3 regions of the Pseudarthrobacter sp. 10T415 genome follow, and region 2 is predicted to be linked to each of the others. Evidence: riboswitches for the same ligand, from Rfam matches in the RefSeq annotation. Region 2 holds a riboswitch; each other region holds the start of a gene.

Region 1 (9,683 bases), on a different contig from region 2:
CGTGGCGATCTGCTGGAACAGCATGTTCTCCCCTAGGTTCAAGTATTTTGGGGCAGCGGACTTTTCCGCTGCTTTTTGGCGTCTGGTCTATGTTACCGCGTTGCTACCCGCGGACCTGGCCTTCACCCTGGACGATCCACTTGGTGGTGGTGAGCTCGGTGAGCCCCATGGGCCCGCGGGCGTGCAGCTTCTGGGTGGAAATGCCCACTTCGGCACCGAGCCCGAGCTCCCCGCCATCGGTAAACCGGGTGGAAGCGTTGACGATTACGGCAGCGGAGTCCACCTCGGCGATGAACCGTTCGGCGTTGGCGAGGTCGTTGGTGAGGATGGCCTCCGTGTGGCCCGTGGACCACTTGCGGATGTGGCGGACGGCTTCATCCAGGCCGTCCACCATCGCCACGGCGAGGTCAAGGTCCATGTACTCCGTGCCCCAGTCCTCATCCGTGGCGGCGTCGGCTGCCACTGAAGCCGGCAGGGCCGCGCGGATGCGGTCATCGGCATGCAGGCGGACGCCGGCCTTGCTGAGTGCTTTGGCCACGGCGGGGAGGACGGTGGACCCGGAGTGGACCAGGAGGGTTTCCACGGTGTTGCAGACGCTGGGCCGCTGTGTCTTGGCGTTGAGGAGGATCTCCACGGCCATGTCTTCGTTGGCCGATTCGTCGATGAAGATGTGGACGTTGCCTTCGCCCGTTTCGATGACCGGCACGGCGGAGTTGGCCACCACCGACTGGATGAGGTCGCGCCCGCCGCGCGGAATCAGGACGTCAACCCTGCCGCGGGCACGCATCAGGACGTTGGCGCCCGCACGGCCGTACTGGTCCACTGTCTGGACGGCGTCGGCGGGCAGTCCCACGGACTCCAGGGCTTCGCGCAGCACCCTAACGAGGACGCTGTTGGTTGACTCCGCTGCGCTGCCGCCGCGGAGGATCACGGCGTTGCCGCTCTTGAGTGCAAGTCCTGCGATGTCCACGGTGACGTTGGGCCGGGCCTCGTAAATAGCCGCCACGACTCCCATGGGAACGTTGACCTGCCGCAGGCGCAGTCCATTCGGAAGGGTCTGGCCGCGGACCACGTTGCCTACGGGATCCGGCAGGTTGGCGAGGTTCTCCAGGGCGGCCACCAGGCCGTCGATGCGGGCGTCGGTGAGGGTCAGCCTGTCCAGCAGTGCTGCGGATGTACCGTTGGCCTTGCCGTTGGCGACGTCGCGTGCGTTGGCGTCGAGAATGGCGCGGGTGTTGGCCTGCAGTGCCGCCCCCACGGCACGCAGGCCGCGGTCCTTCCACGCCCGGTTGGCCATGGCCATCCGGCGGGCGGCGTGGCGGCTGCGGTCGGCAATGGCGTGTACCGCGGCCTCGATCCCGGCATCGGTGAGCGGACCGTCGGCCGGGGCAGGAGCTGCTGAGGGGGCCTGCTGCTGCGGGGTGCTCGCGGCGGCGGTGTCTGCGGGGTTGTCGGCAGTCGTGTGGATCAGGGCCTCAGTCATAGTCCAAGTTTAGGCGAGGCCCGGGTTCAAACCAGCACCAGGTCGTCAACATGAACAACTTCACGGTCGTAGCCGGTGCCGAGTTCCTCGCCGAGGTCGCGCGTGGACCGTCCCAGCATGCGGGGCAGCTCTTCGGAGGAGTAGTTGACCAGGCCGCGGGCCACGACGGTGCCGTCGGCACCTGCGATCTCGACGGCGTCGCCCGCTTCGAAGACGCCGTGCACAGCGGATATGCCGGCCGGCAGCAGCGAAGTCCGGTGGTGGCGGACGGCCCGGACCGCGCCATCGTCCAGGACAAGCCTGCCCTGGACAGAGGCTACGTGGGCCAGCCACAGCAGCCGGACGGGTTTGCGGGCACCGTTGACGGTGAACCAGGTGCCAACGTCCTCACCGTTGAGTGCGGCGGCAGCGTTGGGCGTGGAGGTCACCAGGGCGTGAATGCCGGATCCTGCGGCCATGCTGGCCGCCTCAACCTTGGTGAGCATGCCGCCGGTGCCAACCCCGGCTTTGCCGGTCTTGCCGATGGACACTCCCTCGAGGTCGTGCGGTCCGGCCACCACAGGAATGCGCTTGGCCCCGTGGGCCGGCGGACCGTCGTAGAGGGAGTCGACGTCGGAGAGCAGCACCAGCGCGTCGGCGCGGACAAGGTGCGCCACGAGGGCAGCCAGCCGGTCGTTGTCGCCGAAGCGGATTTCGTGGGTGGCCACGGTGTCGTTCTCGTTCACCACCGGAACCACGCCAAGGTTCAGGAGCCGGTCCAGGGCCCGGAAGGCGTTGGTGTGCTGGCTCCGCCGCATCAGGTCCTCTGCAGTGAGCAGGACCTGGCTGACAGTGACGCCGTGGGCGCCGAACGCCTGGGTGTACCGGGCCATGAGGAGTCCCTGCCCCACGCTGGCAGCAGCCTGCTGGGTGGCGAGGTCCCGGGGACGCTTCGGGAGGCCAAGCGGTGCCAGTCCGGCAGCGATGGCGCCTGAGGAAACCAGGATGATTTCGGTCCCGCTGTTGCGTTTGGCAGCCAGGGCGTCCGCGAGGGCCGTGAGGGACTCTTCGGAGATGCCGCCCTTGATGCTTGTCAGCGATGAGGAGCCGACCTTCACCACAACCCGGCGGGCGCCGGCCAGCGCGCTCCTGTCCACGGAACCGGAAGCCGGTTCCGTGGCAGTTGCCCTAGGACTCATCGCCGGAGTCCAGGCCACTTTCCTTGATGGGCTGGGCCGCGCGCCGTCCACTGACGGACTCTGTCCAGATGCCGGCCTTGCGTTCGGCTTCGAGCTCGGCGCGGGCAGCGGCCTTGGCATCCCGGCGTTCCTGCTGCTCCTCGCGCTTCTGGGTGCGGGTGGGGCGGTCGCCGGTATCGGCGAAACGGATGTCGGTGCCGCGCGGCGATGCCAGCAGTTCGGCGCCTGCCATCATGGTGGGCTCCCAGTCGAAGACCACGCCATCATCTTCACCGATCACCACGGTGTCGCCCGGCGTGGCACCCATCTTGAACAGCTCGGTTTCCACGCCCAGCCTTGCGAGCCGGTCGGCCAGGTAGCCGATGGCCTCTTCGTTGGTGAAGTCTGTCTGCTTGACCCAGCGGACGGGCTTGTCGCCGAGGACGCGAAACAGGGGCTCGTGGGCCTTCTCCTCGCGGCGGATCCGGAATCCGGTTTCGTTGACGGCGCGCGGACGCAGCACAGTGGGGGTAACTTTCGGCGGAGCGGCTGCTACGGCATCCCGTGCCGCCTTGACGATCTCGGCCATGGCGAAGCCGAGCTGGCGCAGGCCCTCGTGGCTGGTGGCCGAGACCTCGAAGACCCGGTATCCGCGGGACTCCAGCTCAGGGCGGACGAATTCAGCCATGTCCTTGCCGTCCGGCAGGTCCACTTTATTCAGTGCCACGAGGCGGGGCCGGTGGTTCAGCGGGACCACTTCGCCGTCCTGGCCGGCGTAGCTCATGTCCACCGCGTACTTTTCAAGTTCGGTCTCGATGATGGAGAGGTCAGAAAGGGGATCGCGTTCGGATTCGAGCGTGCCGCAGTCCAGGACGTGCACCAGGGCGGCGCAGCGTTCCACGTGCCGCAGGAAGTTGTGGCCGAGGCCCTTGCCTTCGCTGGCACCTTCGATAAGTCCCGGGACGTCCGCGATGGTGAACCGGACTTCGCCTGCCTGGACCACACCCAGGTTGGGGATGAGGGTGGTGAACGGGTAGTCGGCGATCTTGGGGCGCGCGGCGGACATGGCGGCGATGAGGCTGGACTTGCCGGCAGACGGGAATCCCACCAGGGCGATGTCTGCAATGGACTTCAGCTCAAGGATAATGTCGCTCGACTCACCCTCGATGCCGAGCAGGGCGAAGCCTGGAGCGCGGCGCTTCTGCGAGGACAGGGCAGCGTTGCCCAGCCCGCCGGGCCCGCCGGCGGCGGCGATGTACTCTGCGCCCTCCCCCACCAGGTCCGCCAGGACGGTGCCGTCCTTTGACTTCACCACAGTGCCGTCGGGGACAGGCAGGATCAGGGTTTCGCCGTTCTTGCCGCCGCGCCAGTCGCCCATGCCGGGACCGCCGTTGGTGGCGTGCCGGTGCGGGGCGTGGTGGTAGTCGAGGAGGGTGGTGGTCTGGTGGTCCACGCGGAGGATGACGTCGCCGCCGTTGCCGCCGTTGCCGCCGTCGGGCCCGCCGAGGGGCTTGAACTTCTCGCGGTGGACGGAGACGCAACCGTGGCCGCCGGTACCGCCGGATACGTGCAGTACTACCCGGTCTACAAAGCTGGCCACGTAAATCTCCTCAGTGTCGTGTGGGCGCCCATGGACGCCCTATCGATTGTAATGCGCTTAAAAGAGCAGTGGAGCGGGCCAACTGGCCCGCTCCACCGCTTCAGAACTGGTTGTTACTCTGCAGCTGCAGCAGCAACGATGTTGACGACGCGACGACCGCGGCGGGTGCCGAATTCAACGGCGCCCGGGGTCAGTGCGAACAGGGTGTCGTCGCCGCCACGGCCAACGCCGGCGCCCGGGTGGAAGTGGGTGCCACGCTGGCGGACGATGATCTCGCCGGCGGAAACTACCTGGCCGCCGAAGCGCTTGACGCCGAGGTACTGTGCGTTGGAGTCACGACCGTTGCGAGTGGAGCTCGCGCCCTTTTTATGTGCCATCTGAAATGCCTGCCTTTAAATTCTGGGGAATCTGCTGAAAACCTGAACAGTAACCGGTGGTTACTTGATGCCAGTGATCTTGACCTTGGTCAGTTCCTGACGGTGACCCTGGCGCTTCTTGTACCCGGTCTTGTTCTTGAACTTCTGGATGACAATCTTAGGACCACGGAGGTCCTGGAGGATTTCAGCCGTAACGGTCACCTTGGCCAGGTCAGCAGCGGCAGTGGTGATCTTGTCACCATCAACCAGGAGCAGTGCGGGCAGCTCGATGGTGCTGCCAGCCCCACCGGCGACGCGGTTCAGGGTAACGAAGTCTCCAACGGAAACCTTCTCTTGGCGGCCGCCTGCGCGGACAATCGCGTACACCACTTGGGAACTCACTTCTCTCGACGTTTATAACTAAAATTGCGTGCGGCACCCGTTGCACTGTTTGGCTGGGTTCCCGCTGTGCCTCAACGCCGTGGATTCCCCGAAGGTCTCCATGAGTTATCCCGCAGGACTGCCTTGTGTTTTCCACGCTGGCATGTTCCCGGGGTCATAACCCAAGTGTTGGCGTAAGCACCGAAGATCCAGAATACGCTAATTCCGTCTCCGGCCGCAAATGAGGCTGGCTCCGGCGGGTCGGCTGTGATAGGAACCACAGACATCGTCCGCCACCGGGGCCGTGCCAGACCATAGTACCGGCAGCACGGCCCGGGCAGGTTCAGGCGTGGAGCCGCGGCGCGTCGAAGAACTCCACTTCCAGCCGGCAGGACTGCCGGAAAGCGGTAACCATGGCGTGCCGCTCGTCATCGGAAGCCTTGCGTGCCGCTTCGTCCACCACGGCGATGGCCCGGCGCGTTGCCTCCGCGAAATCCTCGTCGGCATAGGTGCGGAGCCAGTCGGCGTAGGGGTGTCCTGCCGGTTCCCCGTCGGCGAGGAACCTGGCATGGAGCGTCTTCCCGGCGTCCGCGTACAGCCAGAAGCACGGCAGGACAGCCGCTGCCAGGACTGCATAGCTGCCCGACGCCGAAGTAGCCGTCAGGTGGTCCACGTAGGCCTTGGTGACAGGACCCAGTTCGGGACGGACGGTGCGGGTGCTGAGCCAGGAACGGTGCAGTTCCGACTCCACTTCGAGGCACTGCTGGGCCGACGCCGCCCAGAACAGCTGCTCGGCTTCCGTGGGAGCCAGCGCGCTGGCCCGGGCGAGGACTCGCGAATACCCGTTCAGGTAGATGGCATCCTGCGCAAGGTAATACGCGAACTGGCTTTCCGGAAGTGTCCCCGAGGCCAGGGCCCGGAGGAAACCCAGGGCGTAGATCGACTCAAGGTGGGCGTCGGCATCTTTCCGCAGCTGCGCCGTAAAGTCGCCTGGCCGAAGCGCTTGGCGGATGTGGTGGAAATGGTGAACGGGCCCGTTGCCGGTTCCCACCTCCAGTACGGCGGACGCCGCCAGCGCCCCCGCAAGCCAGGGTTTCACTTCCCGTAGGGCCACTTCCCAGTTGCCTACCTGCGCCTGGACCGTGGCCATGGCGGAGGACAGGGAACAGCCTGTGCCATGGCTGTTCCGCGTTGCCACCCGCTCCCCCGGGATTTCCACTACGTCTGCGGATAGCATGCCGGCCGGGCCAACCAAGGCGTCCGGGCAGCTGCTGCCTTGCAGGTGGCCACCCTTGACCAGCACGGCAGCACCGGTGGCATCAGCAAGCCGCCTGCCCTGTTCCAGGGCTGCCTCCCACGTGTCCTGTACGTCTTCTTCCAGCAGCATGGCCAGTTCGGCCAGGTTGGGGGTGACAAGGTGGGCCAGCGGCACCAGGCTGCGGAGCGCGGCTTCGGCACTCTCCTGCAACAGCCGGTCTCCGCTGGTGGCAACCATGACGGGGTCCAGGACAACGACGGCGGGGCGCACCTTCTCCAGCCAGGTGCGCACGGCATCGATCACTTCGGCGTCGCCCAGCATGCCGATCTTGACGGCGTCAACGTGGATGTCGTCGCTGATGGCCGCCAGCTGCTGTGCCAAAAAGGATGCCGGAGGAACATGGACGGCGGTCACCCCGCGGGTGTTCTGGGCGGTGAGGGCAGTGATGGCGGCCATGCCGTAACCGCCGTGGGCCGCGATGCTTTTGAGGTCCGCCTGGATGCCGGCCCCACCGGAGGGGTCCGAGCCCGCGATGGCAAGGACCCGGGGCACGTCCCGTACGGCAGCCGGCATTACGGTTGCGGAGGGATTCGGGAGCGGGGTGGCTGCGGGCATGGCAAGGGTCGAAGACAAAAGAGACATCCCTTCGCCGGTACTAACCGGACAGGTTCAACGGGTGTGGATCTCAGCCGGGCCTGGTGCGCGGCACCCCGTGTCGGTTCCCCAGCCTAGCCGCTGGACGGCAGTCAACCGAAAGGTGACTGCACCTGTTAAGTGCGCTGCTGAGGGCCGTTCCCCGTTAACGGCAGATGCCCGGCCCCACCACAGGAGTGGAGGGCCGGGCATCTGCAGTGCCTGGGCAGGGTCAGAGCTCGGAAGCAGGAACCCCTACGCCAAGGATGATGGGCGCATCGGCTTTGGCTGCCGGCTCTGCCGGCGCTGCGGGCTGGGGCGCTTTGGCGGCATGGGAGTGGCCTTCGCTGGCCGACGGGACGTTCTCATGGTGTTCCACGGTGGTCTCGTTGGCTGCGCCCTGCGCCCTGCTTGCACTCCGGTTACGCCGCGGACGGCGCTGCCGGGACAGGTCGGGGGCGGCAGGCGCAACGGGCTGCTGGGGTGCCGCAACCGCTGCCTCCGCCGGTTCGGGGGTGGCCGGCGCGGCCTGGGCCGTCCCGGACTCCTGTGGCTGGCTGCCAACAGGCGAAGCCGGCTGGCCCAGGTGGGCAAACGCTTCGGCAAGCCGGTCAAGCGACAGCGCAGGCGAGGCTTGGTGCTCGTCTGCGTGCTCAACGAAGGGCAGCGCGACCTTCTCGCCGCCGAACGTCAGGACAGCTGCCGGGCGTGCCGGCGTCCCGTCGTCGTGCTTCTCCGTTGTGCCCGCGTCCTGCTGGGCGGGGGCCAGCCGGGCCGCCACCTCATCATCATGCAGGTGTGCGGCGTGGGCAGCAGCAGCAATGTTGGCCAGGGCCAGCCTGGTGGCTTCAGCCTTGGCATGGCGTTCGGCCTCGTGCGGGTCCGGCTGGACGGGGTGGGCAGCCACCGCTGCGGGTGCGGGTGCCTGTTCGACCGGCTGGCCGCCACGTCCACGGCGGCGCTTGCGTTCGCCGCGCGTACCTTCCTGGCTGCTGTCGGTGCGCTGGCCCTCGTTGCGCTGACCCTCACTGCGCTGGCCCTCGCTGCGGTTGCCCTCGTTTCGGTTCCCGTTGGTGCGGGAATCGGAGCGGTTGTCTGAGCGGTGGACGTGCTGCTCGGCTGCCACGATGTTGGCGCGGCGGTGCTCTACGGGGTCGTCATGGGTGACGACGCCGCGGCCCGCGCAGGCTTCGCACTGCTCGCCGAAGACTTCCAGGAGCCCGGTGCCCATGCGCTTGCGGGTCATCTGGACGAGTCCCAGCGAGGTGACTTCCGCCACCTGGTGCTTGGTCCGGTCGCGGCCCAGGCATTCCACCATGCGGCGCAGGACGAGGTCGCGGTTCGATTCCAGGACCATGTCGATGAAGTCGATCACGATGATGCCGCCGATGTCGCGCAGCCGCAGCTGGCGCACCACTTCCTCGGCCGCTTCAAGGTTGTTCTTCGTGACGGTTTCTTCGAGGTTGCCGCCGCTGCCGGTGAACTTGCCGGTGTTGACGTCCACCACGGTCATGGCTTCGGTCCGGTCGATCACCAGTGAGCCGCCGGAGGGCAGGAACACCTTGCGTTCGAGGGCCTTGTGGATCTGCTCATCAATCCGCCAGGCAGCGAAGATGTCCTGGTCCTTGGTCCACTTTTCCAGGCGTCCCACCAGGTCCGGCGCCACATAGGTGACGTAGGCCTCGATGGTGTCCCAGGCGTCCTCGCCGGAGACGATCAGCTTGGAGAAGTCCTCGTTGAAGACGTCACGGACCACCTTTATGGTGAGGTCGGGCTCGCCGTACAGCAGCTCCGGAGCCAGGACCTTGGTGGAGGAGGACTGGCTTTCGATGCCTTCCCACTGGGCGCGGAGCCGGTTGATGTCGTGGGTCAGCTCCTCTTCGGACGCCCCTTCGGCCGCCGTGCGCACAATGACGCCCGCCTGCTCGGGCAGGCGGTCCTTGAGGATGCGCTTGAGCCGGTTCCGCTCGACGTCGGGCAGCTTGCGGGAGATTCCGGTCATGGAACCGCCGGGGACGTACACGAGGTAGCGGCCCGGCAGCGAGATTTGGCTGGTCAGGCGGGCGCCCTTGTGGCCCACGGGGTCCTTGGTCACCTGGACCAGGACGGTGTCGCCTGACTTCAGCGCGTTCTCGATACGGCGCTGCTTGCCTTCAAGGTTGACGGCTTCCCAGTTCACTTCGCCCGCGTAAAGGACGGCGTTGCGGCCGCGTCCGATGTCCACGAAGGCAGCCTCCATGGAGGGCAGCACGTTCTGGACTTTGCCCAGGTAGACGTTGCCGATCAGCGAGTCCTGCTGGGTCTTGGAGACAAAGTGCTCGGCCAGGACGCCGTCCTCGAGGACGCCAATCTGGATTCTGTCGTCGCGCTGGCGGACGATCATCTGCCGGTCCACGGATTCGCGGCGGGCCAGGAACTCCGCTTCGGTGATGACGGTGCGGCGCCGGCCCGTGTCCCGGGATTCGCGGCGGCGCTGCTTCTTGGCTTCCAGTCGGGTGGAGCCCTTAACGCTGGTCACCCGGTTGCTGGCGGGCGCCTCGCTGACGGCACGCGGTGCGCGCACGCGGGTAACGGTGTTGGGCGGATCGTCGTCGTTGCCGCCGGTCAGTTCGAGGTCCTGGTCACCGCGGCGGCGGCGACGACGACGGCGGGACGTCACGCCGTCCTCGGCCGGACCGGCTTCTTCCTCGTCCGATTCGTCGGCGGCGTCATCCGCCTCGGAGCCACCGGTTCCGGCGTCGTCGCGCTCGTCCAGACGGCTGCGCCCCCGGCGGCCACGGCTGCGGCGCCGGCGGCGGCTGGAGGATTCCTCGGA
Region 2 (9,683 bases):
GCTACGTGGAAATCGGCGCGGAAGAAGTCCGGCGCGTAGGATTCGGGCAGTTCTAGCACCGGCTGGAACTGCCGTGCTTCCCGAAGGAGACCCATGCTTTCCCTGATCATTGTTGTGCTGGCCACCGTTGCGGCCGGCTTCATTGTCTGGGCCAATGACAAGCGTCATGCCAAGTATGGCGCAGGCCTTCCGGCCGGCGTGGCCGTCGGGGTGGCTGCACTGAGCTGGATCATCCTGATGGCGGCGGGATTCGGTTACCTTCCCGGATTGACGTGGCTCCCCTGGGTGCTGCCCATAGTGCTGGGCGCGGCGGCATCCGTCGGGGCAGTGCTTGTCCTGAGCCGCACCCGGGCAAGGAACGATACCCATCGGCTGACCGCCATCCTGAGGCGCTAGTCACCGTTAAACGGCTGTGGCCACCACCTTCAACGGTGGCGGCCACAGTCGTTTAAGCGGTGCAATCCCCTAGGCGGTACATCCCCTGAAGCATCACTGGCTAAAGGAACTCGGCCCGGCCCTCCATGGCGGACGACGCCAGCGCGTGCTCGCGGCGCGGAATGCGCCCGGCTTCCTTCGCCAGCCGCCCGGCGATGACGGCGTGCTTGAACGCCTCACCCATCAGGGCCGGGTTCTGGGCACGGGTCACCGCCGTGGCCAGCAGGACAGCGTCGCACCCAAGTTCCATGGCCAGCGCCGCGTCAGATGCCGTGCCGATCCCTGCGTCCAGGACCACGGGCACGCTTGCCCGGGAAACGATGAGTTCGATGTTGTGCGGGTTGAGGATTCCCAGCCCGGTACCGATAGGAGATCCCAGGGGCATCACTGCGGTAGCACCCAGGTTTTCCAGCCGAAGGGCCAGGACGGGGTCGTCGTTGGTGTAGGCAAAGACTTTGAAGCCGCGGTTGACCAGCTGTTCGGTTGCATCCACCAGCTCAACGGCGTCTGGCAGGAGCGTGTGCTCGTCTGCGATGACCTCCAGCTTCACCCAGTCGGTTTCCAGCGCTTCCCGGGCCAGTTCGGCGGTCAGGACGGCGTCCCGCGCAGTAAAGCAGCCTGCGGTGTTGGGCAGGACCCGGATTCCGTGGTCCACCAGCAGTTGGAACAGGGAGCCCGATTCTGCGGGTGAGTAGCGGCGCATGGCCACGGTGGTGAGGGAGGTTCCGGAGGCAACAAGCGCGGCGCCCAGGCCGTCCAGGCTGGGCGCGCCACCCGTTCCCATGATGAGCCTCGACTCCAGGGCAACGCCGTCAATGACGAGGGAATCAGGCCTGGCGGGTGCCGCGGAGGTATGGGTGGCCGGTTCGGAAACGGTGTTCGCTTCAATCATGGTGTCAGCCTCCCTGTACTGCGGTGACGAGTTCGACGTCGTCTCCGTCCGCGAGCGCGGTGCCGTGCCATTGGCTGCGGGGCACCACTTCGGAATTGTGAGCTACGGCCACCCCCAGCCTTTGTCCGTCGGTTGCCTGGCCGTCGGCCGCAAGCGCGCGTCCGGTCACCTCGCTGACCAATGCCGTGATGGACGCACCGTCCGCCACGGTGCGGGATGCCCCGTTCAGGGTGATGTTCATGCTGTCTCCTTGATGTTGAATCTGGGGGCCGGGATCCGGCCGGAAAAGCGGTCAGGACTGAACGGCTGCCACCGGGGGTCGGCCTTCCCATCCATCAGGTCGCGGCAGATGGCGGCCGCGGCAGGGGTGAGGAGGACGCCGTGGCGGAAGAATCCTGTGGCAACGATGAGTCCGGGGACATGCGCTGCACTGCCGTCTCCCCCGTCCACGGGCACCCTGCCCAGCAGCGGGGCATTGTCCGGGGTAGCCGGGCGGGCCCGGGCCGTGCATTCGAGCAGCTCCAGCTCTGCGACCGCAGGCACCAGCACCTGGGCGTCGCGAAGCAGCTGGTACACGCCGCCAGCGGACACTGCGCTGGCCGGTCCTGCACCGGCGGGCACTGCACTGGATCCGGCACTCGCCGGCATGGCTCCGAACGCAGTGCCGGCCCCAACCAGGGCGTCCTCCCGCTGGGTGGCGCCGATGACCACTGTTCCGTCCTCGCGTGGAACCAAGTAGACGGGCACACCGCGCACCAGCCCGCGGACGGTGGACGTCAGCAAGGGCTGCAGGTGCGGGGGGACGGACAGCCGCAGGATGTCGCCGTGCACAGGGCGCAAAGGTAACCGGAGTCCCCTCGGCAGGTTCTCCAGGGAGCCCGCCGCCATGCCGTTGGCCACCACCGTTTCGCCGGCGAGCACCAGTCCGCCTCCGGCCAGCCGGACACCAGCCACCGCGCCGTCCGCCCACTCCAGTCCCACTGCCCTGTCCGCCACGGCAAATCCGTCCAGAGCGCCGGCAACCGCAGTGTCTGCAACCGCAGTGCCGGCAACGCCGCTGCCGGCTGGCAGGTGGTTGGCCAGGGCTGCCCGGAAGCACTCCACGAGTCCCCGGGGATCCACCTGGTGGTCTGCCGGGGTATCGAGTGCGCACGCAATGGCGGGGCTGAGCAGCGGTTCCCGGCGCCGGGCCTCACGGACCGTCAGTGGTTCCACGGCGAGTCCATTGGCCTGCTGCACGCCGCGCAGGTCCATCAGTGCCTGCCGGTCGGCGGCGTCGGCGCCAATGGTGAGCGTGGGCGTCGCCAGGAATCCGGAACCGCGGCCTGACACGCGGCTAAGGTCCGCCGCGAACTGCGGCCAGCGCTCCGATGCATCCAGCATGAGGCCCAGGAGCTCTTCCTCTTGGTAATGCAGCTCGCTGACGGGGGCCAGCATGCCTGCCGCCGCCCAACTGGCTCCGGATCCCGGTGCATCGTCGATCAGCACCACGGACCGGCCAGAGCGCCTGGCTTCCCAGGCGATGCCATGGCCTATGACGCCCCCGCCGATCACTGCTACGTCGGCGGCTATTGCCGGGACAGCGGCTGGCTCTGCGATGCTGTCCGGAGGGCTTTCGGGGATGCCCATGGTGTCTCCTTCCCTACGCCGGCATTAACCGGATCAGGTCAAGCGGTCGGCTCTGACGCCCTCTCAGCCCGGCGCTTTGTGACAGCTGCCGCGGGCTCCCGCAGTACGAGGCAAGTGTAGAGGAACTAGGCTTGCAGCCATGAATGTGTCCCACTCCCCTGCCCCCGCCGCAGCACCCGGCACCGATGCCTTCACCACAGCGGCGGGTAACGGCGCACTGAAATCCGCACGCCTGTACCTCTGCACGGATGCGCGCCGCGGCCGGGGCGACTTCGCCGGGTTCGTGGACGCCGCGTTCGAAGGCGGCGTGGACATCATCCAGCTGCGGGACAAGTCCATCGAGGCGGCCGAGGAGCTGGACCTGCTGGCCATCCTCAAGGAATCAGCCCAGCGGCACGGGCGGCTGTGGGCCGTCAACGACCGCGCGGACATTGCGGTCCTCTCCGGTGCTCCCGTTTTCCACGTGGGCCAGAAGGACCTGCCGGTACCGGCCGCAAGGACGCTGCTCAACGGCAACGCCGCCATCGGCCTGTCAAGCCACACGCCGGAGCAGGTGGACGCCGCGCTGGCCGACGCCGCAGGACCTGCCGGCCTCGACTACTTCTGCGTGGGACCTCTCTGGGCCACCCCCACCAAGCCCGGCCGGGCCGCCGTCGGCCTGGAACTGGTGAAGTATGCGGCCGCGAAGGCGCCCAGTGACGTGCCGTGGTTCGCGATCGGCGGGATCGACCACTCCAACGTGGACCAGGTGGTCGCGGCCGGAGCGTCAAGGATCGTGGTGGTCCGCGCCATCACCGACGCTGCCGATCCCGCTGCTGCCGCTGCCTCGCTTCGTTCTGCACTGGACTCCGCGGCTTCCTGAAGCCGCGGACGTCCCACAACCCGGTTTCCCGAACGCACCGCGGTCCGCGGCAACACGTCACGACCGCGCCCGCACCGATTCCCTGCGAAATCGCATGACTTGGGGTTAGGCTGATTTTCGTGTCACATCATCGGCTGGCTCCCAACGTCCATGAGCGCACCAATGCCCTGGAAGAGGCCCTGGCCGCGCTGCGGACGGAGCTGGAACTTCCGGGCCCCTACCCCGGTGACGCGGTCAGGGACGCCGAGGCCGCGGTGGCCGCGCTGCGCCTGCCGGACTACGACCTGACCGCGGTGGAGTTCGTCACCATCGATCCGGCGTCGTCCACGGACTTGGACCAGGCCCTCTTCATCGAAACGGACGACGACGGCGGGTACCACGTCCTGTACGCCATCGCCGATGTCCCCGCGTTCGTTGCGCCCGGCGGACCCCTGGATGCCGAAACCCGGCGCCGGGGCCAGACGTTCTACGCCCCGGACGGGCGTATTCCCCTGCACCCTGAAGTCATCAGCGAGGGCGCCGGGAGCCTCCTGCCGGACCAGGACTGCTCGGCCTTCGTCTGGGATTTCCGGCTCGACGGCAACGCCGAGGTCACGACCGTCGGTGTCCGCCGGGCACGCGTTCGAAGCCGCGCGAAACTCAGCTACAAGGGTGCCCAGGCTGACCTGGACGCCGGTACTGCCTCTCCCCTGCTGGGCCTGCTGAAGGAAGTTGGGCTCAAGCGTGTCCGCCTTGAACGCGCCCGCAACGGCGCAAGCCTGAACATGCCGGACCAGGAGATCGTCCAGCTGCCCGATGGCGGCTACCGCATTGCTGCTGCTCCCCAGCTGCCGGTGGAGGACTGGAACGCCCAGATTTCCCTGATGACGGGGATGGCCGCCGCCAAGATCATGCTCGATGCCAAGGTGGGGATCCTGCGCACCATGCCGCCACCGGATGAGCGTTCCCTGCACCATTTCCGGCTGCAGACGGAAGTGCTGGGCAAGCCCTGGGACGGCGAGGTGGGATACGGGGAATACCTGCGGACCCTTGACCCAACGGACCCCCGGCAGCTGGCCATCATGCACTCGGCCGGCATGCTCTTCCGCGGCGCCGGTTACACCGCCTTTGATGGCAACGTTCCGGAGGCCGCGGTCCAGGCAGCCATCGGCGATGCCTATGCCCACACCACAGCGCCGCTGCGCCGCCTGGTGGACCGCTTTGTGCTGGTGACCTGCGAGGCGTTGAGCAACGGAGGTACTGTCCCCGGCTGGGTGCGGGATGCGCTGCCGACCCTCCCTGAGATCATGGCAGGCTCGGACCAGTTGGCATCCCGGATGGAGCGCATGGCCCTGGACACGGTGGAGGCCGCCCTACTGGTCAACCACATCGGCCAGGAGTTCGACGCGATCGTGATTTCGGGGTCGAAGCCGCAGAAAGAGAACGGCAACGGGAACGGCAACACCGGCACCGGCACCGGCAACGGAAAGAACGGGAACGGGAACGGGAACGGTTCCTCCGGGATCATCCAGATTGCCGACCCTGCCGTGACGGCCCGCTGCGCCGGTGAGCTGGAGTCCGGCACCAAGGTCCGGGTTCGCCTGGTGTCGTCGGATATCGCTGCCAGGGAAGTGCACTTCGAACTGGTCCAGTGAGCCTGATGCCATCCGGTCCCGGCTTCCACACGGTGCGGAATCAGGGATTCCGGGCTGATGCGGCTAGACTGAAGAGGTAGAAATGGATGCCCGGTCGTTGATTTCCTTGAACTGAAACCAACAAGCCCGCCCCTACGCGATCTTGAGATTTGCCCGCTGGTCGCCAGTGCCAGCGTTAGATAGCCCGCGATCGGCTTCCACTGGAATTGCTTGCGCGCTTCGTTCGTGCTCCGGATCGGCCCCATCGGCCTGCCTGTTGAGCACGCTGCGCGATTGCCCAAATGAATAAGGAAACTCCCCGTGAGTGAATTGCATACCCACCAGCTTCTGTCCGATGAGTCCGGCACCGAGACCATCGAGCCGGAAGAAACCATCATTTCGGACGAAAAGCCGCATGAAATTGCGGAGAAGTCCTTTGCGGACTACAACGTCCGTGCTGACATTGTGGAGTCCCTGGCCGACGCCGGGATCACCCACCCCTTCCCCATCCAGGCAATGACGCTGCCCGTCGCACTGTCAGGCCACGACATCATCGGCCAGGCCAAGACCGGTACCGGAAAAACCCTCGGTTTTGGTATCCCGGCGCTCCAGCGTGTTGTGGGCCGCGACGATGCCGGCTTCGACAAGCTGCCCGTCCCGGGCGCTCCGCAGGCCCTGGTGATTGTGCCCACCCGCGAGCTCGCGGTGCAGGTGGCAAGCGACCTCGAAACCGCCTCCCGCAAACGCAACGCACGTATCGCCACCATCTACGGTGGCCGCGCCTACGAGCCCCAGGTGGATGCCCTGCAGAAGGGCGTCGAGATTGTGGTGGGAACCCCCGGCCGCCTGATTGACCTCTATAAGCAGAAACACCTGAGCCTGAAGAATGTCCGCATCGTTATCCTTGACGAGGCCGACGAAATGCTGGACCTCGGCTTCCTGCCTGACGTTGAGACCCTGATCGCCGGCACCCCTGCCGTCCGCCAGACGCTCCTCTTCTCCGCCACCATGCCCGGCCCGGTCATCGCCATGGCACGCCGGTACATGACCCAGCCCACGCACATCCGCGCCGCTGACCCCGATGACGAGGGCCTGACCAAGCGGGACATCCGGCAGCTGATCTACCGTGCCCACAGCATGGACAAGATCGAGGTTGTTGCCCGGATCCTGCAGGCCCGCGGCCGCGGCCGGACCATCATCTTCACCAAGACCAAGCGCACCGCAGCCAAGGTGGCAGAGGAACTGGTGGACCGCGGCTTTGCGGCCGCAGCAATCCACGGCGACCTGGGCCAGGGTGCACGCGAGCAGGCCCTGCGCGCGTTCCGCAACAACAAGGTGGACGTCCTGGTGGCAACCGACGTTGCTGCCCGTGGCATCGACGTGGATGACGTTACGCACGTGATCAACTACCAGTGCGTTGAGGACGAGAAGATCTATCTGCACCGGGTGGGCCGTACCGGCCGCGCCGGCAACAAGGGCACGGCTGTGACCTTCGTGGACTGGGACGACATGCCCCGCTGGGGCCTGATCAACAAGGCACTCGGCCTGAGCGTGCCTGAGCCGGTGGAGACGTACTCCTCCTCCCCGCACCTCTACGAAGAGCTGGACATCCCCGAGGGAACCAAGGGCCGTTTGCCCCGCAACAAGCGCACCCTCGCGGGCGTCGACGCCGAGGTCCTCGAGGACCTGGGTGAAACCGGCAAGAAGAACAGCCGGGAAAGCCGCGGAAACGATGGCCGGGACCGTGAAGGCCGCGGCCGGTCGCGTTCGGGCGGACGCGACGGACGCGACGGACGCGACCCCGAAGCAGGCCGCTCAGGTGAGCGCCGTCGTCGTACGTCCCCTGACGCTGCCGAAACCCCCGCAGCCCCAGCTGCCGGTCCGGAAGCGGCAGCCGCCTCCGACGCTGAAAAGTCTTCGCGCACCCGCCGCCCCCGCACGCGCACCCGCCGCCGCAACGGCGAGGTAGTGGCCGGTGCAGACAAGGGCACCCAGCCCGGCAGCACCGAGGGCTGACCTGACGGAATGACGAACACTGTTTGGGCGCCGGACGGCGGCAGCCTGGTGGTGCACGCGGATAACGCGCAGTACCTCCCCACGCTGCCGGACGGCGCCTTCACGCTGATCTACGTGGACCCGCCCTTCAACACGGGCCGGGCGCAGAGCCGGCAGGAAACCCGCATGGTTGCCAACGCCGGCGGCAGCGGCGACCGCGTGGGCTTCAAGGGCCGCTCCTATGACACCATCAAGGGCGCCCTGCACCGCTACGACGACGCCTTCAGCGATTACTGGTCCTTCCTGGAGCCGCGCCTGGTGGAAGCCTGGCGGCTGCTGGCCGACGACGGCACGCTTTACCTTCACCTGGATTACCGCGAGGTGCATTATGCCAAGGTCATGCTGGATGCCATCTTCGGCCGCGAGTGCTTCCTGAACGAGATCATCTGGGCCTACGACTACGGCGCCCGCGCCAGGAACCGCTGGCCCACCAAGCACGACAACATCCTGGTGTATGTCAAGAACCCGTCCAAGTACCACTTCGACAACGCCGAGGTGGACCGGGAGCCGTACATGGCGCCGGGCCTTGTCACGCCAGCCAAGCGCGAGCTGGGCAAACTGCCCACCGACGTCTGGTGGCACACCATTGTTTCGCCCACCGGCAAGGAGAAGACGGGGTACCCCACGCAGAAGCCGGAGGGTCTCATCCGCCGTGTCGTCTCAGCGTCCAGCCGGCCCGGCGACTGGTGCCTGGATTTCTTCGCCGGTTCCGGAACCCTCGGTGCGGTGGCGGCCAAGCTGGGCCGCAAGTTCGTGTGCGTGGACCAGAACCAGCCGGCCGTGGACATCATGGCCAAGCGGCTGGGTGCGCACGCGACCATTGCGTCCTTCCCACCCAAGTAGGCAGCACTGGATGTCGTTTTGAGCCTTCAAAACGACATCTGCTGCTACCCAGTTGGGAAAGGCGCGCAGGGATCAGGAACGGACGACGGCGGTTCCCGAACCCAGTTCCTCGATCCGCGCCAGCACCTCGGGTGCGGTCAGGTTTTCGCCGAGCAGGTTCGGCTTGCCCGTGCCGTGGTAGTCCGAGGACCCGGTGATGAGCAGATTGTTCTCGGCGGCCAGGCGGCGCAGGAAGCTGCGGCCTTCCTCAGGGTTGTCGCGGTGGTCGACCTCCAGCCCCGCCAACCCGGCATCGATCATGTCCCGGTAGACCCGCTCCCCCACGATCCTTCCGCGGGAGGACGCCACCGGATGGGCGAAGACGGGAACACCGCCGGCAGCGCAGACCAGCTCGACGGCGACCGCCGGGTTGGGTGCGTAGTGCGGGATGAAGTAGCGGGAGCGGGAGGTCAGGATGGAAGCAAAGGCCTCCGAGCGGTCCTCCACCACGCCTGCCGCAACCAGGGCATCGGCGATATGCGGGCGGCCCAGCGTGGCCCCCGGCGCCACATGGTGGATGACGTCGTCCCAGGTGAGGGGATAGTCCTCCGCCAGGAGCGTGACCATCCGCTCCGCCCGGGTATGGCGGGCCTGCTTGGCCTTCGTGATTTCCTCGAGCAGCCCGGGGTGCGCGGGGTCGTGCAGGTAGCTGAGCAGGTGGACGCTGATGCCCTCGGCCGTCCGGCAGGACACCTCCATGCCGGGGACCAGTGCCACCCCCACGTCAATCGCGGCGGCAGATGCTTCCGCCCACCCGCCCGTGGAGTCATGGTCGGTCAGCGCCACCACGTCCAGGCCCGCGCGGGCGGCGGAGGCCATGACGTCGGCGGGTTTCTCCGTGCCGTCGGAGACATTGGAGTGGGCATGCAGGTCGATCCTCACCTGTACAGACTAGTTGACCCTGCGGCTCCGGCACCGGAGGCTGTTCGCGCAGCCGGGAAGCTGGTGAGACGATGGTCCCGTGAACGATGCCGAAAACACCCAAACCTCTGCTAACCAGCCGCTGGAGGAGCGCGTCAACAACCGCTCGCAGCGGCCCAGTTCCGACGCCTTCAAGGCCTTCATGGCCAGCAACTGGGCGCCGTCCAGCCAGGAACTTCCCGGCCGCGACGACGTCGCAGGCCACGCCGCGACCCGGCGCAAGGCCATCTCCGCCCAGTTCAAAGGTGAACGCCTGGTCCTTCCCGCGGGTCCGCCCAAGGTCCGCTCCAACGACTGCGACTACCGGTTCCGGCCGCATTCCGGCTTTGCCCACCTGACAGGGCTGGGCCTGGACCACGAGCCGGACGCCGTCCTGGTGCTGGAGCCCGTTGAT
Region 3 (9,683 bases), on a different contig from region 2:
AGCGTGTAGGTGGATTCACGGGCCCACGTGCGTGGCCCGCCGCCGAAACCGCGCGCTTCCATGGTGACCGCCAGCCGCGACGCCCGCCTGATCGCCTGGACCAGCAGCCCGAAGCTCTGCCCCAGGGTGGCCTTCACCCGCTGCAGCACGCTGCCGCGCGAGCCAACCCCCCGGGCCCGCCGGGCCATGCCGATGGTCTGCCATTCCTCGGCCATCAGCCCCACGAGGCGCATCGCCGCCAGGGTGCCCAGGACGAACCGGTGCGGGAGCCGGGCCTTTTGCGCCAGCGCATCTGCGAGGTCGGTGGGGTCCGTGCAGCTGACCAGGAGTATTGCGGGCAGCGCGATGGCCAGGCCGCGCAGCAGGAAACCCACGCCGGTCTCCAGCGAGCCCTCACTCATGGTCCAGATGCCGGCGTCGATGAGAGTCCTGCCGCTGTCCGGCGCCAGGATGGAAGTGCTCCACCCGCCCACGGCGGCAGCGAGGATCAGAGGCCAGCCGCGTTGCCACAGCAGCCCCAGCGTGAGCCCGGCAAGCGGAAACAGCAGCAGTTCGAAGAACAGCGCCACGGACGCGGACACCCAGTCGATGGAAAGCGCCAGGACCACCGTGATGAGCACGACGGCGGCCAGCTTGCTCAGCGGGTTGGCGCGGGCCAGGAGCGCAGCGTTTCCGCGGAGGTTCAGTTCGTGCCTCATGGCGCCACCGCTTCCGGCGCTGCAAGTTTGAGTTCCGTGCCACCGAGGGCCGCGGTGAATTCGGCGTCATGGGTCACGGAGACCACTGCCGTTCCGGCGTCCAGGAGTTCGGAGAGGAACGATGCCAGCTCGGCCCAGGTATTGGCATCCTGGCCGAATGTGGGCTCATCCAGGACCAGTACCTGAGGGCTTGCCGCCAGGATCGTGGCCACGGAAAGCCGCCGCTTTTCGCCGCCGGACAGGGTATACGGGTTGGCGTCCACCAGGTGGGTAAGCCGCAACCGTTCCAGCAGCTCATCCACCTTGTCTTCACCGTGCCCCAGGTGCCGGGGCCCGAAGAGCAGTTCGTCCAGGACCTTGCCGGTGACGAACTGGTGCTCGGGTTCCTGGAAGACAGTGCCGATCCGCTCGATCAGCTGTTCCGCCTTCCACTGATACGGGGTGATTCCGGCGCCGCGGCTGAGGTCCGTCGTGGCGGAGACCGTCCCGTTGACCGGTTCGAGGAGTCCGGCAAGGGTCAGCGCGAAGGTTGATTTCCCTGCGCCGTTGGGTCCGGTGACGGCGAGCGCCTGCCCGGCGCGGACCTGGGCAATGATGCCTTCCTGCACCGGCACCGGCGGAACTTTGCGGAAGCCTTTTCGGCGCGGGCGTTGCCGGGAGACGGCCAGGTCTTCGGCGGCCAGCAGGAGGCTTCCGGTTCCGTAGGCCTGTTCCGCGGCCCGCGCGCGGGTGGACGGAACGTATCCGGGCACCCAGACACCGGCGGCCGTCAGCATGGTCCGCGCTTCGGCCAGCACCCGGTCCGGCGGGCCGTCCAGGAGCACCGCGGGGTTGGCGCCGCTGCCGGGCTGCAGCACCACGATCCTGTCCACGAGGTCCTTCCACACGGACACCCGGTGCTCCACCACCACCAGCGTGGCGCCGGTCTTGTCCAGGCAGCGGGCCACGGCGTCCCGGACTTCGAGGACACCGGCCGGGTCCAGGTTGGCGGTGGGTTCATCGAGCAGGATCAGCCCGGGCCGCATCGCGAGGATGCCTGCAAGCGCCAGCCGCTGTTTCTGCCCGCCGGACAGAGCCGACGTCGGGTGGTCCAGCGGCAGGTGGGACAGCCCGACGTCGGCCAGCGCCTCGTGCACGCGCGGCCAGATGGCGTCGCGGGGCACGGCGAGGTTTTCGGCGCCGAAGGCGACGTCGTCGCCTACCCGGGAGAGGACCACCTGGGTCTCGGGATCCTGCTGCATGAGGCCCGCGCGGCCCCGCTGGCCGCGGGGCGAACCGCCGTCAACCAGCAACGAACCGGTCTCGTCCGACTCGCCTGCCTCGCCGTCGTCGTCCGCATCGCCCAGCACCCCGGCGAGCGCATGGAGGAGCGTCGACTTGCCTGCCCCGGACGGGCCAAGCAGGAGTACCCGCTCACCCGGGCTGATGTCGAGGTCGAGGGCATGGACGGCCGGTGTGGTGCGCCCCGCGTGCCGCCAGCCCCAGCCGCGGGCGGTGACCGTGGCCGGCCGCACCGTTTGGGGTGCGGCCGCGTGGGAAGGTGCCGGCATCAGGAGAAGACGGGCTCCGTAGCGGCCTTCCGGGATGCAAAGGAGCTCAGCACGCCGGTCCGGGCAAGGCCACGGGTGGCGATCCAGGCGAGCGCGCCGGCGATGATGGCCCCGGAAACAACGGTGAAGGCGATGTACGCGAGCTTGTCACCGCCAGAGTAGGCGATGTTCCAGCCCCACGGCGCGAAGGAGTCGTTCAGGCCGCAGAAGAGGCCCGCCGCGGCACCGGCCAGCAGGGAGACCGGGAGGTTGAATTTCCGGTAGACGAAGATGGCGAAAATGATCTCGGCACCCAGGCCCTGGACGAACCCGGAGAACAGCACGGAGGCGCCGTACTGGGAGCCCATGAGCAGTTCGCCGGTGGCGGCGACCGTCTCGCAGAACAGGGCGGCGCCGGGCTTGCGGATGATGAGCATGCCCAGGACCGCAGGGATCATCCATCCCCCGGCCAGGAGGCCGGTGAGGGGCGGGTAGGCCGCGTTCATCGGCGCGGAAATTGCGGCGGTTCCCTGGGACCAGGCCCAGAAGATGACGCCGCCGGCGATGGCGATCAGGGCCGCCACCACAATGTCCACGACGCGCCAGGACCTGCTGGCGGGCTTTTTGATTGCTGAAGTAGTCATGTGATCCTCCTGGAAACAGGAGGGGAAAGTGGACGCGGGTGCCGGCTGCTGCCGCCATTTCCCGCGCACTTCGAGAACTCGACTCCCTTGCGCCGGTACTAACCGGATCAGGTTCGAGGGTCTGCGGCTGTCCGCACTCTCAGCGCCCACCTGCGTTTCCCGGCTGGTGCCGGGGCCGACGGCGGCGCTCCCCTGTCGTAAATGTGTTGTTGATGATGCTGTGGATGTCTTGCGTTTGAATGTTTCGCGCCCTTCCGGGCGTGCTCAAGTTTACACCTGGAGGGCGGTAGATTGTGGGCCATGACTGCCGACCCGCCAGATGTGACTGACTACGATCCCGACTCCGCCGACGCCCAGCCGGAAGGCTCGCTCCAGGCCCTCATCGGCCGGATCGAGGCGGAGATCAGGGAACTGCAGTTCCCCGGCTTTTCGCCGGATGACGCCCTTAACCTTGGCCTGCTCCTGGTGGAGCTCGGCAAGGAGCGGAATCTTCCCATCGCCATCGACATCACCAAGGGCGAGCAGGTCCTCTTCCACGTTGCGCTCCCCGGAGCCACCCCGGACAACGAACACTGGGTCCGCGCGAAGCAGCGCACGGCCGCCCGTTACGAGGTGCCGTCATTGCTGGTGGGCCTGCGCGGCCGGGCCGGTGGCGGGCGGATCGAGGACAATGCGTGGTTCGACCAGTCCCGCTACGCTGCGCACGGCGGTGCATTCCCGGTCTACGTCACGGGCGTGGGCGCGGTTGCCACGGTGACCGTGTCCGGGCTGCCTCAGGTAGCGGACCACGACCTGGTGGTGGAAGCAATGCGCGGGGTACTCGGAACGGCTGGTTGACACTGCCCGGAGTTCTCACAAGGATTGAGCCGGAAAGCGTTTTCTGAGCTGCCTGCTGCCGGACCGGCCCCAGGCATGAGCCAAGGAGTGCGACGTGCACAGCCAGCCCACCGTGATCAACCGCGAAGCGCTGGTACGGCGCCACAACGTGGAGCAGGACAGCCTCGATCCGCGGAGTCCCGCCTCGGTGGGCAACGGTGAGTTCTGCTTCACCATGGACCTGACCGGCATGCAGTCCCTTCCCGGTGAATATCCGGTGGCCGCCAGGGATGACCTGCCGCCCGGCACTTTGCTGGGCACGCAGGCGCAGTGGGGCTGGCACTCCATCCCGCCGGAACAGGAGTACACCCTTGCCGGTTCCACGGTCATCTACGATTCACCGCGTGGCCCTGTCCCCTATGTGGACATGGTGGGCGCCATCGTGGATGGCCGCGAAACGCAGTCATCGCGGGCGGAAACCTGGCTCCGCGCCAACCCCCACCGGCTGGACCTGGGCCGGATCGGCTTTGCGCTCCCGGGAAGGGATGCCCCCGCACTCACCCGGGACGACTTCACCGGCGCGCACCAGGTCCTGGACCTCTGGACCGGCACGGCCACCAGCATCTTCAGCCTGCACGGCAGTCCGGTCAACGTCACCACGGCCTGCCGCCCGGACAGGGACGAGCTGGGATTCCGCATCCTCTCCCCTGCCCTTACGGACGGCCTCGCCGTGTCCCTGACGTTCCCCTACGGTTCCGAGGGCTGGCACAACGCAGCGGACTGGAACAGGCCCGCCGCACACACCACCACCGTTGAAGAACGTCACGCCGCCGGCCCGCGCCGCCACTGGCTGATTTCGCGCTGCCTGAACGGTTCCCGGTACCAGGCGGCCGTCAGCGGCGAGGGGCTGGAGCTCGAACAGGCCGGCCCGCACGAAGTGCTCATCCGGGCCGCCGAGGGGCAGGACAGCCTCGACTTCAGCGTGCACTTCATCAGCACGGGGCAGGGTGACTGCCTCCCCCGTGGCAACGGCGGCATCGGCGGGCGTTCAATGCCGGGATCGGAACCGGCCCCCGGGTTGGCAGCCGCACCGGATGTGGCAGCGGCACCGGGCAGTGCCGCCATTGCCGCGTCCCGCACGGCCTGGCCGGAATTCTGGAAGTCGGGCGGCGCCGTCGACCTCTCCGGAACAGCCGATCCCCGCGCCGGTGAGATCGAACGCCGGACTGTACTCTCCCAGTACCTCACCGCCATCAACTGCTCCGGATCGCTGCCGCCGCAGGAGACGGGGCTGGTCTGCAACTCGTGGCGCGGCCGCTTCCACCTCGAGATGCACTGGTGGCATGCCGCCCATTTCGCCACGTGGAACCGGACGGAGCTCCTGCTGCCCGCCCTCCGCTGGTACGCCTCCGTCCTGGAACCCGCGCGGCAGACGGCCAAGGCCCAGGGGTTCGACGGCGTCCGCTGGCCCAAGCAGGTGGGTCCGGACGGGCGGGAAAGCCCCAGCCCCATCGGCACCTTCCTGATCTGGCAGCAGCCGCACCCCATCCATCTGGCGGAACTGGCCTACCGGGCCGAACCATCACAGGAACTCCTGGAGGAATTCGCCGCGGTGGTTTTCGAAACCGCGGAGTTCATGGCCGCCTTCGCGCACCCCACGGACCGGGGCTTCGAACTGGGCCCGCCCCTGGTGCCGGCGCAGGAGAGCTACGAGTCGGTGCGCGGGACGGTCACCAACCCCACGTTCGAGCTTGCCTACTGGCAGTGGGCCCTCCGGGTGGCCAATACGTGGCGGGAACGGCTGGGCTTGCCTGCTGAGGGCACCTGGGCGGCGGTAGCGGACGGCATGGTCCCGCCCAGGGTGGTGGACGGCGTGTACGCGGCGATCGACGTCGAGCCCTTCACCATCCGCACGGACCACCCCTCGATGCTGTGCGCCCTGGGGGTGCTCCCGCGGACGGACCTGGTGGACCCGGAAATAATGCGGGCCACGCTGGCTGACGTACTGGCCGGATGGGACTGGGACAGCACCTGGGGCTGGGACTACCCCGTGATGGCCATGACGGCCGCCCGGCTGGAAGACCCTGAGGCCGCAGTGGATGCGCTGTTGATGGACGCGGCGAAGAACCTGGTCCTGCCCAACGGGCACAACCGGCAGACGGATTCGCTCCCGCTGTACCTGCCCGGCAACGGCGGGCTGCTGGCGGCGGTGGCGCTCATGGCTGCGGGATGGGATGGCGGCCCGGCGCGGCACGCTCCCGGCTTCCCCCAGGACTGGACAGTGGCATGGGAGGGGCTCATCCCCGCGCCGTAGGAACTTAGCCAGTAGGGTGGGGTGCAGACCGTTTTACCGCCCGCAAGGAGTACCAGGAATGAACCTTCTCATCAAGCTGCTCGGCACCGGCGTAAGCCTGGGTGCAGGATTTGCCGGCACCAAGCTGGTCAACACCATCTGGGAAAAGACCACCGGCAACAAGCCGCCCACCGGCAAGGGCGAGGACGTCCCCACCAGCCTTCGCTCGGCCCTGACGTTCGCACTGATCTCTGCGTTCGTCAGCACCATCATCCAGGTCCTGGCCAACCGCGGCACGCAGCGCGCCATCACCCGTTTCGCCAAGACGCAGGACATCGTCTAAACACCCACGCTGTCCCCGCACGCCGGCTGGCTTCAGCGGGCTGAGCCGTCGTCCTCGCCGTCCTCACGGGCGGCCTGGGCGGCGGCTTTCTGCACTACCGCATCAAGCTCGTCCGAGGTGAGCAGTTCCCGGTGCAGGTGCTTGGTCCGGTACCCGGCGCGGCCCACCATATGGGCGGACACGGGAACCGTCAGCAGCTGGAAGATCCAGGCAACCACCAGGACCGGCCACACCCACCACGTGCGCATCTGCAGCCCGATGGAGGCCAGCAGCAGGAACAGTCCCAGCACCTGCGGCTTGGTGGCGGCGTGCATGCGGCTCAGGAGGTCCGGGAAGCGCAGCAGGCCGATGGCGGCGCCCAGGGACATGATGGCTCCCACCACCATGAACACGGCGGATACCACGTCAATCCAGCCGTCCAGGCTGGTCACGTCCGGGGTCATCATGTCAGGGCTCACTGGGGTGCTCCCGCCGGTCGGCCACGAAGCGTGCAACGGTCACTGAGCCGATGAAGCCGATCACGGAGATGGCCACCACCAGCATCAGGTTGTTCAGGTGCCGGTTCACGGCCATGTCAATGCACAGCGCCGCACCAAGAATGGCCAGCAGGACGTCCGAGGCAAGCACCCGGTCCAGCAGCGACGGGCCGCGGGCGATCCGGATGATTGCCCCGCCGGCTGCGAGCGAGAGGATGACGGCCGTGACGGCCAGGACCACCTGCATCATGCTGCGGCCTCCGCCCGAACGATGGCGAGTTCTTCGTTGGTGCCCATGATCCGGATGAGTCTGGCTTCGATGTCACGCACTTCATTGCGCAGGTTTTCCACGTCCTCGGCGGAGCTGATGTTGATGGCGTGCAGGTACAGGGTGGAGGTTGACCGGTCCACTTCCACCACCAGCGAGCCCGGGATCAGCGAGATCACGTGGCCGGTGGCGGTGACGATGAGGTCCTGGTGGCTCCGCAGCGTCACGGCAACCACAGCGTTGTGCACTTTGGGTCCGCGGACGGCGGCGAGGTAGAGGATCTGGAAACTGGCCACCACCACCCGGCCCAGGAACATCAGCGCGAAGGGGATGGCGTGCCGGACGTTGAAGCGTCCGCTGAGCTCCACGGGCGGCAGGTAGAACAGCCGGGCGACGGCGATGGCCAGCAGCGCCCCGAACAGCAGGTTGCCGGGGCTGAAGTCCTGCCAGAGGGCGCCCCAGACGATGACCAGCCAGACGAGGAGCGGAAGCTCCTGGCGCAGGGAGATACGGCGGCGGCTCATTTTCCTCCTCCTGCTGGTGTCCCAACGGCCGGGACCGCTACGTCGTCACCCAGGACAGCGTGGATGTAGGGGCCGCGGTCCAGCATGTCTGCCGCTGCCCGGTCGGACAGGCCGAACAGGGGTCCGGCGAAGACGGTCAGCGCCATGCCGAGGACCACCAGGCCGGCGGTGGGGCCAACCATGGTGCGGGGCATCAGGGTGGAACGGACCAGCGTGCTGCTGCCGCCGTTTCCGGCCCGGCTGAGGACCGGCACTGCCTGGCCGGTCCTGCCGGTCCTGCCGGCCCCGTCCGCGGCGGGTTCGTCGTCCACGATGTCCTCCTCCACCGGCTGCCCGGGGGCGGCCAGCAGGACGGGATCCGGGTGTTCGGCGTCGGCAGGACGCCGCCAGAAGGCACGGTTCCAGACCCTGGCCACGGCCAGCAGTGTCAGGAGGCTGGTCACCACGCCGCCGATCACCAGGGCGTAGGCCAGCGGGGTTCCCAGTTCCACGCCGGCCTGCAGCAGGCCCACCTTGCCGAGGAACCCGGAGAAGGGCGGGATGCCCGCCAGGTTCATGCCGGGGATGAAGAACAGGAGCGCCAGCAGCGGCGAGATCTTGGCCAGCCCGCCCAGCCGGTCCACGGAGGAGCTGCCTCCGCGGCGTTCGATCAGGCCGGTGACCAGGAACAGGCTGGTCTGGATGGTGATGTGGTGGGCCACGTAGAAGATAGCTGCCGCGAGGCCGACAACCGAGGACATGGCCAGCCCGAACACCATGTAGCCGATGTGGCTGACGAGGGTAAACGAGAGCAGACGTTTGATGTCACTCTGCGCCAGGGCACCCAGGATTCCCACCACCATGGTCAGCAGCGCCGCGATCATCAGCGGCGTGTTCAGGGTGTCTCCGGGGAACAGCAGGGTCTCGGTGCGGACCATGGCGTAAACGCCCACCTTGGTGAGCAGGCCGGCGAACACGGCGGTGACCGGGGCGGGGGCCGTGGGGTAGGAGTCCGGCAGCCAGAAGGACAGCGGGAAGACGGCGGCCTTGATGCCGAACGCCACCAGCAGCATGACGTGGAGGAGGGTCTTGGTGCCCTGGTCCAGTTCGCCGAGCTTGATGGCCAGGTCCGCCATGTTCACGGTTCCGGTGGCCCCGTAGACCATGGCGATGGAAATCAGGAACAGCACCGAGGACACCACGGACACCACCACGTAGGTGACGCCGGCGCGGATGCGGGGCCCGGTGCCGCCCAGCGTCATGAGGACGTAGCTTGCCGTCAGCAGGATCTCGAAGCCCACGTAGAGGTTGAAGAGGTCACCGGAGAGGAACGCGTTGGACACCCCGGCCACCAGGATCAGGTAGGTGGGGTGGAAGATGGACACCGGTGCGTCCTTGTCGCCGTCGGCCATGCCCTGGCCCGTGGCGTAGACGAGGACCGCGAGGCTCACGGCGGAGGAAACCACCAGCATCAGTGACGAGAACTGGTCCACCACCAGCACGATGCCCCATGGCGGAATCCATCCGCCGATGCTGACGGCCACGGTGCCGCCGTCCCACACCGCCGCCATCAGGAAGCATTCGAGCAGCAGGGTCAGGGACAGCAGCCCGATGCTGACGGCCCGCTGGGCGCGGGAGTGCCGGATCAGCAGGAAGGTCAGGGCGGCGCCCAGGATGGGAAGTACGACGGCGAGCGGGGCCAGACTGGCGATGTTCACTGTCCGCCTCCTTCCGGGCTGGGCTTGACGTTGGGTGAGCCGGGTTTTTCTTCCTGGGCCGCGTTCTCGGTGGGTATTTCGCGGTCGCCCGCCACCACGGTGGCGGTGCCGCCGTGCACCCGGGCGCCGGCCTCACGGCCGCCGGACGTATCATCGCCGGACCCCGGTCGGTGGTCTGAGATGTCCTGCCCGTCGCCGCCCAGCATGGTGAGCGGGAATTCGGATGTTTCGGCGGGGATCTCGGCGTCGTCCTCGGCGTCGAAGCTGGGGGTTTCGGCGACGCGGAGGTCTTCCACGTCATCCTGGATTTCGTCCTCGCGCGCCAGCACCCAGGTCCGGTAGATGATGCCGAGCATGAAGGCGGTCACCGCGAACGAGATCACGATGGACGTCAG

The links. A riboswitch is a leader RNA that binds a small molecule or an ion and turns the genes downstream of it on or off. The one in region 2 is predicted to bind thiamine pyrophosphate.
Region 1: linked by a shared signal. The riboswitch ahead of AC1DBN_RS00315 (bifunctional hydroxymethylpyrimidine kinase/phosphomethylpyrimidine kinase) and the one ahead of AC1DBN_RS04220 (FAD-dependent oxidoreductase) in region 2 are both predicted to bind thiamine pyrophosphate.
Region 3: linked by a shared signal. The riboswitch ahead of AC1DBN_RS07835 (ECF transporter S component) and the one ahead of AC1DBN_RS04220 (FAD-dependent oxidoreductase) in region 2 are both predicted to bind thiamine pyrophosphate.

The regions. Positions count from the first base shown of each region.
Region 1 is NZ_JBFTHJ010000001.1:61,395-71,077, reverse strand. It holds gene AC1DBN_RS00345 (hypothetical protein) at 1-24, opposite strand, end outside; gene AC1DBN_RS00340 (glutamate-5-semialdehyde dehydrogenase) at 104-1,483, opposite strand; gene proB (glutamate 5-kinase) at 1,510-2,661, opposite strand; gene obgE (GTPase ObgE) at 2,651-4,240, opposite strand; gene rpmA (50S ribosomal protein L27) at 4,354-4,617, opposite strand; gene rplU (50S ribosomal protein L21) at 4,678-4,986, opposite strand; gene AC1DBN_RS00315 (bifunctional hydroxymethylpyrimidine kinase/phosphomethylpyrimidine kinase) at 5,321-6,850, opposite strand; TPP riboswitch at 6,860-6,958, opposite strand; gene AC1DBN_RS00310 (Rne/Rng family ribonuclease) at 7,101-9,683, opposite strand, start outside.
Region 2 is NZ_JBFTHJ010000002.1:307,964-317,646, forward strand. It holds gene AC1DBN_RS04200 (DUF3107 domain-containing protein) at 1-56, shown strand, start outside; gene AC1DBN_RS04205 (hypothetical protein) at 94-396, shown strand; gene AC1DBN_RS04210 (thiazole synthase) at 497-1,327, opposite strand; gene thiS (sulfur carrier protein ThiS) at 1,332-1,568, opposite strand; gene AC1DBN_RS04220 (FAD-dependent oxidoreductase) at 1,565-2,956, opposite strand; TPP riboswitch at 2,950-3,068, opposite strand; gene thiE (thiamine phosphate synthase) at 3,096-3,818, shown strand; gene AC1DBN_RS04230 (RNB domain-containing ribonuclease) at 3,938-5,452, shown strand; gene AC1DBN_RS04235 (DEAD/DEAH box helicase) at 5,753-7,447, shown strand; gene AC1DBN_RS04240 (DNA-methyltransferase) at 7,457-8,329, shown strand; gene AC1DBN_RS04245 (PHP domain-containing protein) at 8,402-9,250, opposite strand; gene AC1DBN_RS04250 (aminopeptidase P family protein) at 9,330-9,683, shown strand, end outside.
Region 3 is NZ_JBFTHJ010000004.1:63,159-72,841, reverse strand. It holds gene AC1DBN_RS07845 (energy-coupling factor transporter transmembrane component T family protein) at 1-698, opposite strand, end outside; gene AC1DBN_RS07840 (ABC transporter ATP-binding protein) at 695-2,248, opposite strand; gene AC1DBN_RS07835 (ECF transporter S component) at 2,248-2,871, opposite strand; TPP riboswitch at 2,938-3,075, opposite strand; gene AC1DBN_RS07830 (heme-degrading domain-containing protein) at 3,172-3,708, shown strand; gene AC1DBN_RS07825 (hypothetical protein) at 3,803-6,001, shown strand; gene AC1DBN_RS07820 (DUF4235 domain-containing protein) at 6,060-6,323, shown strand; gene mnhG (monovalent cation/H(+) antiporter subunit G) at 6,356-6,766, opposite strand; gene AC1DBN_RS07810 (MrpF/PhaF family protein) at 6,771-7,049, opposite strand; gene AC1DBN_RS07805 (Na+/H+ antiporter subunit E) at 7,046-7,591, opposite strand; gene AC1DBN_RS07800 (Na+/H+ antiporter subunit D) at 7,588-9,288, opposite strand; gene AC1DBN_RS07795 (Na(+)/H(+) antiporter subunit C) at 9,285-9,683, opposite strand, start outside.